One region of the Streptomyces sp. NPDC026538 genome, then DNA from elsewhere that is predicted to be linked to it. Evidence: riboswitches for the same ligand, from Rfam matches in the RefSeq annotation. Region 1 holds a riboswitch; the other holds the start of a gene.
What was found. Region 1 has a riboswitch for ZMP and ZTP ahead of ACZ4N4_RS21260 (glycine hydroxymethyltransferase). Riboswitches for the same ligand answer to the same signal wherever they lie in the genome.
Positions count from the first base shown of each region.

Region 1 (4,376 bases):
CATGACGTCGGCGAGGTCGGTCTTGAGCGCGCCGTACATCTTGCCCTCGTACTCCTGCTCCAGCTCGGCGATCGACTTGCCGGTGAGGGTGGAGTAGATGGTGAGGAGGTTGCTGACGCCCGGCTTGGCCGCCACGTCGTAGCGGATGACCGTGTCGGTGTCGGTGACCGCGCTCTTGACCTTCTTGGCCGTCGCCTTCGGCTCGTCCAGGAGGTTGATGAGGCCCTTGGGCGTGGACGCCGACTTGCTCATCTTGATCGACGGCTCCTGGAGGTCGTAGATCTTCGCCGTCTCCTTGAGGATGTACGGCTTCGGGATCACGAAGGTCTCGCCGAAGCGGCCGTTGAAGCGCTCGGCGAGGTCGCGGGTGAGCTCGACGTGCTGGCGCTGGTCCTCGCCGACCGGCACCTCGTTGGCCTGGTAGAGCAGGATGTCGGCGACCTGGAGGATCGGGTACGTGAACAGGCCGACGCTGGCGCGGTCCGCGCCCTGCCTGGCCGCCTTGTCCTTGAACTGGGTCATCCGGCTGGCCTCGCCGAACCCGGTGAGGCAGTTCATGACCCAGGCGAGCTGCGCGTGCTCGGGGACGTGGCTCTGCACGAAGAGGGTGCAGCGGTCCGGGTCCAGGCCGGCGGCGAGCAGCTGGGCCGCGGCGAGGCGGGTGTTGGCGCGCAGGTCGGCGGGGTCCTGCGGGATCGTGATCGCGTGCAGGTCGACGACCATGTAGAAGGCGTCGTGGGATTCCTGGAGGGCTACCCACTGGCGGACGGCGCCGAGGTAGTTGCCGAGGTGGAACGAGCCGGCGGTGGGCTGGATACCGGAGAGCACGCGGGGTCGATCAGAGGCCATGCCCCCATTCTCTCAGAGGGTGGGGGCGGGATTGGTCTCCGAGGCGGAGGGTTGTCCGGTGCGCGGGGAACTGCGGCGCCGTAGTGGCTGGTCGCGCAGTTCCCCGCGCCCCTCGGGGGGCGCTGTCCCCCGGCGGCGTTGATCAGCCCAGGTCGATCTCGGGGTACAGCGGGAAGCCCGCGACCAGGTCCGTCGCGCGCTGGGCGATCTCCGTCGACACCTTCTCGTCCAGGACGTGGGAGGCCTTGCTCGGGGCGCCCGACTTCGTCGTGCCCGGCTCGGTCGCCGTCAGGACGCGGTCGATCAGGGCCGCCACCTCGTCCATCTCGGCCGTGCCCAGGCCGCGCGTGGTCAGGGCCGGGGTGCCGATGCGGATGCCGGAGGTGTACCAGGCGCCGTTCGGGTCGGCCGGGATCGCGTTGCGGTTGGTGACGATGCCGGAGTCGAGGAGGGCCGTCTCGGCCTGGCGGCCGGTGAGGCCGTAGGACGACTCGACGTCGATCAGGTTGAGGTGGTTGTCGGTGCCGCCGGTGACGAGGGTGGCACCGCGGCGCGTCAGGCCCTCGGCCAGTGCGCGGGAGTTGTCGACGATCCGCTGGGCGTAGTCCTGGAAGGCGGGCTGCCGGGCCTCGGCGAGGGCGACGGCCTTGGCGGCCATGACGTGCGGGAGCGGGCCGCCGAGGACCATCGGGCAGCCACGGTCGACCTGGTCCTTCAGGGAGTCGTCGCACAGGACCATGCCGCCGCGCGGGCCGCGCAGCGACTTGTGGGTGGTGGTGGTCACGATCTGGGCGTGCGGGACCGGGTCGAAGTCACCGGTCAGGACCTTGCCTGCGACCAGGCCCGCGAAGTGCGCCATGTCGACCATGAGGGTCGCGCCGACCTCGTCGGCGATCTCCCGCATGATCCGGAAGTTCACCAGACGGGGGTACGCGGAGTAGCCGGCCACCAGGATCAGCGGCTTGAACTCACGGGCCTGGACGCGCAGCGCCTCGTAGTCGATCAGGCCGGTCGCCGGGTCGGTGCCGTAGGAGCGCTGGTCGAACATCTTGCCGGAGATGTTCGGGCGGAAGCCGTGGGTGAGGTGGCCGCCGGCGTCCAGGGACATGCCGAGCATCCGCTGGTTGCCGAAGGCCTGCCGCAGCTCGGCCCAGTCGGCCTCGGAGAGGTCGTTGACCTGGCGGGCGCCCGCCTTCTCCAGGAAGGGGACCTCGACGCGGTCGGCGAGGACGGCCCAGAAGGCGACCAGGTTGGCGTCGATGCCGGAGTGCGGCTGGACGTAGGCGTGCCGGGCGCCGAACAGCTCGCGGGCGTGCTCGGCGGCGAGCGCCTCGACGGTGTCGACGTTGCGGCAGCCGGCGTAGAAGCGACGGCCGACGGTGCCCTCGGCGTACTTGTCGCTGAACCAGTTGCCCATCGCGAGCAGGGTCGCCGGGGAGGCGTAGTTCTCGGAGGCGATCAGCTTGAGCATCTCGCGCTGGTCGTGGACCTCCTGGCCGATGGCGTCGGCGACCCGCGGCTCGACCGCGCGGATCACGTCGAGGGCGGCGCGGTACGCGGTGGACTCGGTGGAGAGGGGCGCGGACTTGTCTGACATTCGGGACCTCCGGACATGGCGTTCGGCGTTCACGGTTCGGCCCAGGCGCACGGCACTCGATCAGACGCGGGCCGCTCCCCGATGGTCGGTCCCATCCCAGCGCGCCAGTCACGGCCCGCTGGTCAGACTACCCGGCACGCCGGGTCCGGGGGCCGTGGCGTCCACCAGTCGGGCAGCGGCAGAGGGTAGTAAGGGGGCACCTCGCCGCGTTCTCTGGAGTCGCCGTGACCACTACGGAAGCCCTCATCGCCGCCGCCGACGCGCACAGCGCGCACAACTACCACCCGCTGCCGGTGGTGATCGCCACGGCCGAGGGGGCGTGGATGACGGACGTGGAGGGGCGCAGGTACCTGGACTTCCTGGCGGGCTACTCGGCGCTGAACTTCGGGCACGGCCACCCCCGGCTGGTGGCGGCGGCGAAGGCGCAGCTGGAGCGGGTGACGCTGACGTCCCGCGCCTTCCACCACGATCGGTTCGCCGCGTTCTGCACGGAACTGGCGGAGCTGTGCGGGATGGAGATGGTGCTGCCGATGAACACGGGCGTGGAGGCGGTGGAGACCGCCGTGAAGACCGCCCGGAAGTGGGGTTACCGGGTCAAGGGGGTGCCGTCGGAGAGGGCGAAGGTGGTGGTCGCCGGCGGAAACTTCCACGGCCGTACGACGACGGTGATCAGTTTCTCGACCGATCCCGAGGCACGGGCGGACTTCGGGCCGTACACCCCGGGCTTCGAGATCGTGCCGTACGGCGACCTGACGGCCATGCGGGCCGCGCTGACCGAGAACACGGTGGCGGTGCTGCTGGAGCCGATCCAGGGCGAGTCCGGGGTGATCGTGCCGCCGGAGGGCTATCTGGCGGGGGTGCGGGAGCTGACGCGCGAGCGGGACGTGCTGTTCGTCGCGGACGAGATCCAGTCCGGGCTCGGGCGGACCGGGCGGACCTTCGCGTGCGAGCACGAGGGGGTCGTACCGGATGTGTATGTCCTCGGGAAGGCGCTGGGCGGCGGGGTGCTGCCGGTGTCGGCGGTGGTGGCCCGGGCCGAGGTGCTGGAGGTTTTCCGGCCCGGCGAGCACGGGTCCACCTTCGGCGGGAACCCGCTGGCCTGTGCGGTGGCGCTGGAGGTGATCGCGATGCTGCGCAGCGGTGAGTACCAGGAGCGGGCCGCCGAGTTGGGGGAGGTCCTGCACCGGCGGCTGGCGGAGATCGCGGGCAGTGGGCGGGTGACCGCCGTGCGGGGGCGGGGGCTGTGGGCGGGCGTGGACGTGGATCCGGGGGTGGGTTCGGGGCGGGTGGTGTCGGAGCGGTTGATGGAGCGGGGGGTGCTGGTGAAGGACACGCACGGGGCGACCGTGCGGGTGGCTCCGCCCCTGGTGGTGGCGGAGGAGGATCTGGAGTGGGGGGTCGAGCAGTTGTGGGAGGTTCTGAGCACCTGAGGGGGGTGCCACCGCGGGAGGAGCGCGAGTGCCGGTGCGTGGTGGCTTGCCGCGCCCAGGCGGCGGTGGCCGCAGAGCCGGTACCGCCCCGCGCCCCTGCGGGGGCCCCTGTGCGGGGCGTTCAGAGAATCACGTGCGGCAGGAAGCGCGCGTAGTCGTCCGTCACCAGGCCCGCCGACTCCCTGATGCCCAGGCCCGCCGGCTCGTCCCCCACCACCCACGCGCCCAGCACCACGTGGTTGCCGTCGAAGGCCGGCAGGGGGGCCAGCTCCTGGTAGCAGCAGGCCTCGTCGCGTGTGCCTGACGGCATCGCTTCGTCGCCGGCGGCCGCCGCGCCCGGCGGGTGCACCCGCACGCCGGCTCCCTCCCGGCCCAGCAGCGGCTTGCTGACGTACCCCTTGCCGGCCGCCAGCTCCCTCGGGCCGTCGACGTAGGCCGGCAGCAGGTTCGGGTGTCCCGGGTACAGCTCCCAGAGGATCGCCAGCAGGGCCTTGTTGCTC
Region 1 covers NZ_JBVHQG010000005.1:172,973-177,348, reverse strand. Annotated here, with positions in the region: gene trpS (tryptophan--tRNA ligase) at 1-849, opposite strand, end outside; gene ACZ4N4_RS21260 (glycine hydroxymethyltransferase) at 992-2,446, opposite strand; ZMP/ZTP riboswitch at 2,479-2,568, opposite strand; gene rocD (ornithine--oxo-acid transaminase) at 2,671-3,876, shown strand; gene ACZ4N4_RS21250 (glutathionylspermidine synthase family protein) at 3,998-4,376, opposite strand, start outside.

Region 2 (4,376 bases), on a different contig from region 1:
CTGGACGGGCGGACCGGCGAGGTGGAGGAAGTGGTGGCAGAGGTGTTCACGGTGGCCTGGCGCCGGCGCGCCGACCTGCCGGCCACCCCGCTGCCCTGGCTGTACGGCGTGGCCCGCAACTGCCTCGCCAACGCGGTACGCGGATACGGGCGCCGGCGCCGGCTGGTGGACCGGCTGGGCAACGACGAGAGTGCCCACGGGCGGCAGACCGTGGCCGGCCCGGACACCGAACGCCCCGGCTCCTGGGTGCACGAGGCGCTGAGCCGGCTCTCCCCGGCCGACCAGGAGGTGCTGCGGCTGACCGCGTGGGAGGAACTCGGTGTCGACGAGGTCGCCGTCTCCCTGGGCTGCGGCAGCCGGGCGGCCGCGATGCGGCTGCACCGCGCCCGCCGCCGGCTCAGAGCCGAGATCGACCGACTGCGACCCCCTGCCGCCGAGGCTCTTTCCGAGGAACACCGCCATGGCTGACGAACTCGACCTGCTGCGCGCCGCCGACCCGGTACCCGCCGACGGCCCCCACTTCGGCGACGGCCCCCTGGACCACACCGCCGAACGGCACCTCGCCCGGTTGCTGCACGACACTCCGACCCCCCGGCGCCGGACCCGGCCGCGACTGGTGTGGTCGCTCGCCGCGACCCTCGTCGCCGTCGCCACCGCGCTGGCCGTGCTGCCGGGCGGTCCCGCCGGCACTCCCGCGGTCGCCGCGCCCCGGCCGCTGGCGGTCCGCGCCCACTCCACGCCCGTGCCGCTCGCCGACGTCGCGAAACTGGCCGCCGTGGCGGCCCAGGACGGGTCCCCGACCCTGCGCCAGGGCACCCACGTGCAGTCCTGGAGCCTCGGCATGAGCGACGGCAAACCGCCGGTCACGCTGCCCGAGGAGCGGGTGGAGCGCTGGGCGGCGGACGGCAGCCACACCGAAGTGGTCGTGGCCACCGACCCGTCCCACCCCGGCCGCCCGGTCCTCACCGACGACGGTGACCGGCCGGGGCTGGTCGAGGACGGCCACGTGCTCAGCCGTCGCACCTTCCCGCCGATGTGGGGCGACGGCCCGCCGCTCGGCACACCCCCGCACGACCCGGCGAAGCTGCGCACCTACCTGACCGAGCTGATCTACAGCCACACCCACACCCTCACCACGTCGGAGCTCCTGGACGCCACCGGCGAGCTGCTCGACAACTGGACGCTCGGCGCGCGGGAGTCGGCCGCCCTGGCCCGCCTCCTCGCCGACGCCAAGGGGCTGCGCCCGGCCGGCCAGGTCACCGACCGGCTCGGCCGCACCGGGCAGGCCTACGTCCACGACGAGGCCTCGGGCGCCCGGCAGATGCTGATCCTGGACCCGGCCACCGGTGCCGTACTCGGCCTGGAGACCACGTTCACCCGCGACGACCCCGAGTACGGCGTGCGGGCCGGTGACGTCATGGAGTACAGCGCCTGGATGCGCTGATCACACCCCGAGCTGCCGGGCGGCCGCGGTGACCGTCTGCTCCAGAAGCACGGCGATGGTCATCGGGCCGACCCCGCCCGGCACCGGCGTGATCAGCGAGGCCCTCTCCACGGCGGTGTCGAAGTCGACGTCACCGACGTTGCCCTCGTTGTAGCCCGCGTCGAGCACGACCGCACCCGGCTTGATGTCCTGGCCCCGGATCAGCCGGGGGCGGCCGACGGCGGCGACCACGATGTCGGCCTCGCGAACGGCCGCCGACAGGTCCCGGGTGCGGGAGTGGCAGTAGGTGACGGTGGCGTCGCGGGCGAGCAGCAGCATGCCGGCCGGCTTGCCCAGGATCGCGCTGCGGCCGACGACCACCGCCCGCTTCCCGGCAGGGTCGACGTCGTAGGCGTCGAGCAGCCGCAGGATGCCGCCGGGCGTGCAGGAGACGAAGCCCGGCAGGCCGAAGCTCATCGTCGCGAACGACGCGAAGGTCACGCCGTCGACGTCCTTCTCCGGCGCGATCGCCTCGAACGCGGCCCGCTCGTCGATGTGTTCGCCGACCGGGTGCTGGAGCAGGATGCCGTGCACCGCCGGGTCGGCCGACAACTCCCGCAGCGTGCCGACGAGTTCCCCGGTGGTCGTGGTGGCGGGCAGCGCCACGTGCCGGGAGGCGATGCCGGCCTTGCGGCTGCGGTTCTGCTTCATCCGGACGTAGGTGACGGAGGCCGGGTCCTCGCCGACCAGCACGGTCGCCAGGCACGGCGTGGTGCCGGTGCGTGCGGTGAACTCGGCGGCCCGCCGCGCGGTCTGCTCGACGATCCGGCGGGCGACGGCGGTTCCGTCCATGAGACGGGCATGGGTCATGTGGCACACTCCTGAGCTGGTCAGACCTTGATCGCCCAGGCGCACGGCATCGACAGTGTGGGCCGCTCCACGGTGGTGCTCCACCTCAGCGCCAGTCACGGCCCGCGCCCAGCGTAACCGAGGTGCTCAGCGTTTCCCACGGCGGTGCGCCGCCCGCAGGGCCGTCCGCAGCAGCACGACCGACGCGCGCCGAGGCGTGCGGTGCCTGTGCCCCAGCCCGGCCCGTGCCGAGAAGGTCCAGGTCAGCCGCGCGCTGACCTGAACCCTCGCGGTCCGGCTACTCGTCCCATGCCTGGATCATGATCTGTTCGGCGATCTTGCCGTCGCGCAGCGTGATCATCGACTCGGCGAGTACCCGGACGCCGTCCGCGTACTCGCAGGACTCGCTGTAGGCGGCCTGGTCGCCCTGCACGATGCACTGGTCCAGCTTGTGCGTCATGTCCCGGCTGTAGACGTCGTCCAGCATCGCGGCTATGTCCCTGCGGCCGTGCAGGACCTTGGGGTGGCTGGGCTGGGTGGTGCGGTCGACGATACGGATCTCCGCGTCGTCCGCGTAGAGCGCCAGCAGGGTGTTCCCCGTGTTCCCCTCTACGGCCCGGCGCAGCGTGGCGATGTCGAACGTGGAGCCTGTCGCGGTGCCCATGATGACCTCCTGCGGGAGCCCGCGACCCGATGCGGAGTGGGCCGCGACAGCCCCACCTTCGAGCCTCCTCCGCCCCGCCGGGCTCGGCAAGCGCAGGCCGGGCGCTCCGCCTGACGGGTGAGGGGGACCGGCTGCCCGTGTCCGGCCCGGCGCCCGGGCCGTTGCTGGAGACATGATCTCAACACGACGTATCGTCGCCGCCGTCGGCCTCGCCGTCGGGGTCACCGGCCTCGCCGTCCCGATGGCGAACGCGGCCGACGCGGACGCGCAGCACCCCGGGAAGCTCAGCCCGCTCAGCGTGCTCGACTCGCTGGCCCGCAGTGACATCCCGGCGGAGTACAAGGACGAGGTCCCCAAGGTCTCGGAGCAACTGCAGGGACTGAACGGACTCCACAAGCTGGGCGAACTGCACCAGCTCACCGACCTGGCCGCGCCGGCCATGGGACTGGTGCCGGGCATCGAGTCCTGACCCACGCCCCACCGCGAGGGCCGTCCCGGACAAGGGGCGGCCCTTCGCCGTACTCGGTGCTCGGCGGCCGACCACCGCGCGCTCGGTGCGCGGCGGCGGGATCCGCGTGCTCAGTGCTCGGCCGCCAGGAACTGGGTCGCCGCCAGCTCCGCGTACAGCGGGTCCGCCGCCACCAGCTCCCGGTGCGTGCCCACCGCGCGGACCCGGCCCATGTCCATCACCACGATCCGGTCGGCCATCGTCACCGTCGACAGGCGGTGCGCGACCACCAGCACCGTGGTCGACCGTGCCACATCGGCGACGGTGTCCCGGAGGGCAGCCTCGTTCACCGCGTCCAGCTGCGAGGTCGCTTCGTCCAGGAGCAGCAGCCGGGGCCGGCGCAGCAACGCCCGTGCGATCGCGACCCGTTGCCGCTCGCCGCCCGACATCCTGGTCCCGCGGTGCCCGACCAGCGTCTCCAGGCCCAGGGGCAGCCGCGCCACCAGACCGTCCAGCCGCGTCGTCTTCAGCACCCGCGTCACCGTGTCCTCGTCCGCCTCCGGATTGCCGAGGAGCAGGTTGTCCCTGAGCGACCCCGACAGCACGGGCGCGTCCTGCTCGACGTATCCGATGGCCGAGCGCAGCAGGGGCAGGTCCCAGTCGGGGAGCGGGCGGCCGTCGAGGGTGATGGTGCCGGACTCCGGGTCGTAGAACCGCTCGATCAGGGAGAAGACGGTGGTCTTGCCCGCGCCGGACGGGCCGACGAACGCCGTCATGCCCCGGGCGGGTATCGCGAAGCTGACCCCGTGGTGGACGTACGGCAGGTCGTGGGCGTAGCGGAACCGTACGTCGGTGAAGGTGACGGCGGCCGGTTCGGCGCCGGCGGACGGCAACTCGGCGGGCTCGGAGGGCGGTTCGGCGGGCAGGGAGAGTGCCTCCTGGATCCGGGCGAGCGCGCCGGCGCCGGTCTGGTACTGCGTGACCGCGCCGAC
Region 2 covers NZ_JBVHQG010000013.1:166,121-170,496, forward strand. Annotated here, with positions in the region: gene ACZ4N4_RS39050 (RNA polymerase sigma factor) at 1-468, shown strand, start outside; gene ACZ4N4_RS39055 (CU044_5270 family protein) at 461-1,444, shown strand; gene ACZ4N4_RS39060 (bifunctional 5,10-methylenetetrahydrofolate dehydrogenase/5,10-methenyltetrahydrofolate cyclohydrolase) at 1,445-2,293, opposite strand; ZMP/ZTP riboswitch at 2,320-2,402, opposite strand; gene ACZ4N4_RS39065 (nuclear transport factor 2 family protein) at 2,571-2,936, opposite strand; gene ACZ4N4_RS39070 (hypothetical protein) at 3,109-3,405, shown strand; gene ACZ4N4_RS39075 (ABC transporter ATP-binding protein) at 3,516-4,376, opposite strand, start outside.
Region 2: another riboswitch for ZMP and ZTP. It lies ahead of ACZ4N4_RS39060 (bifunctional 5,10-methylenetetrahydrofolate dehydrogenase/5,10-methenyltetrahydrofolate cyclohydrolase); the one in region 1 lies ahead of ACZ4N4_RS21260 (glycine hydroxymethyltransferase).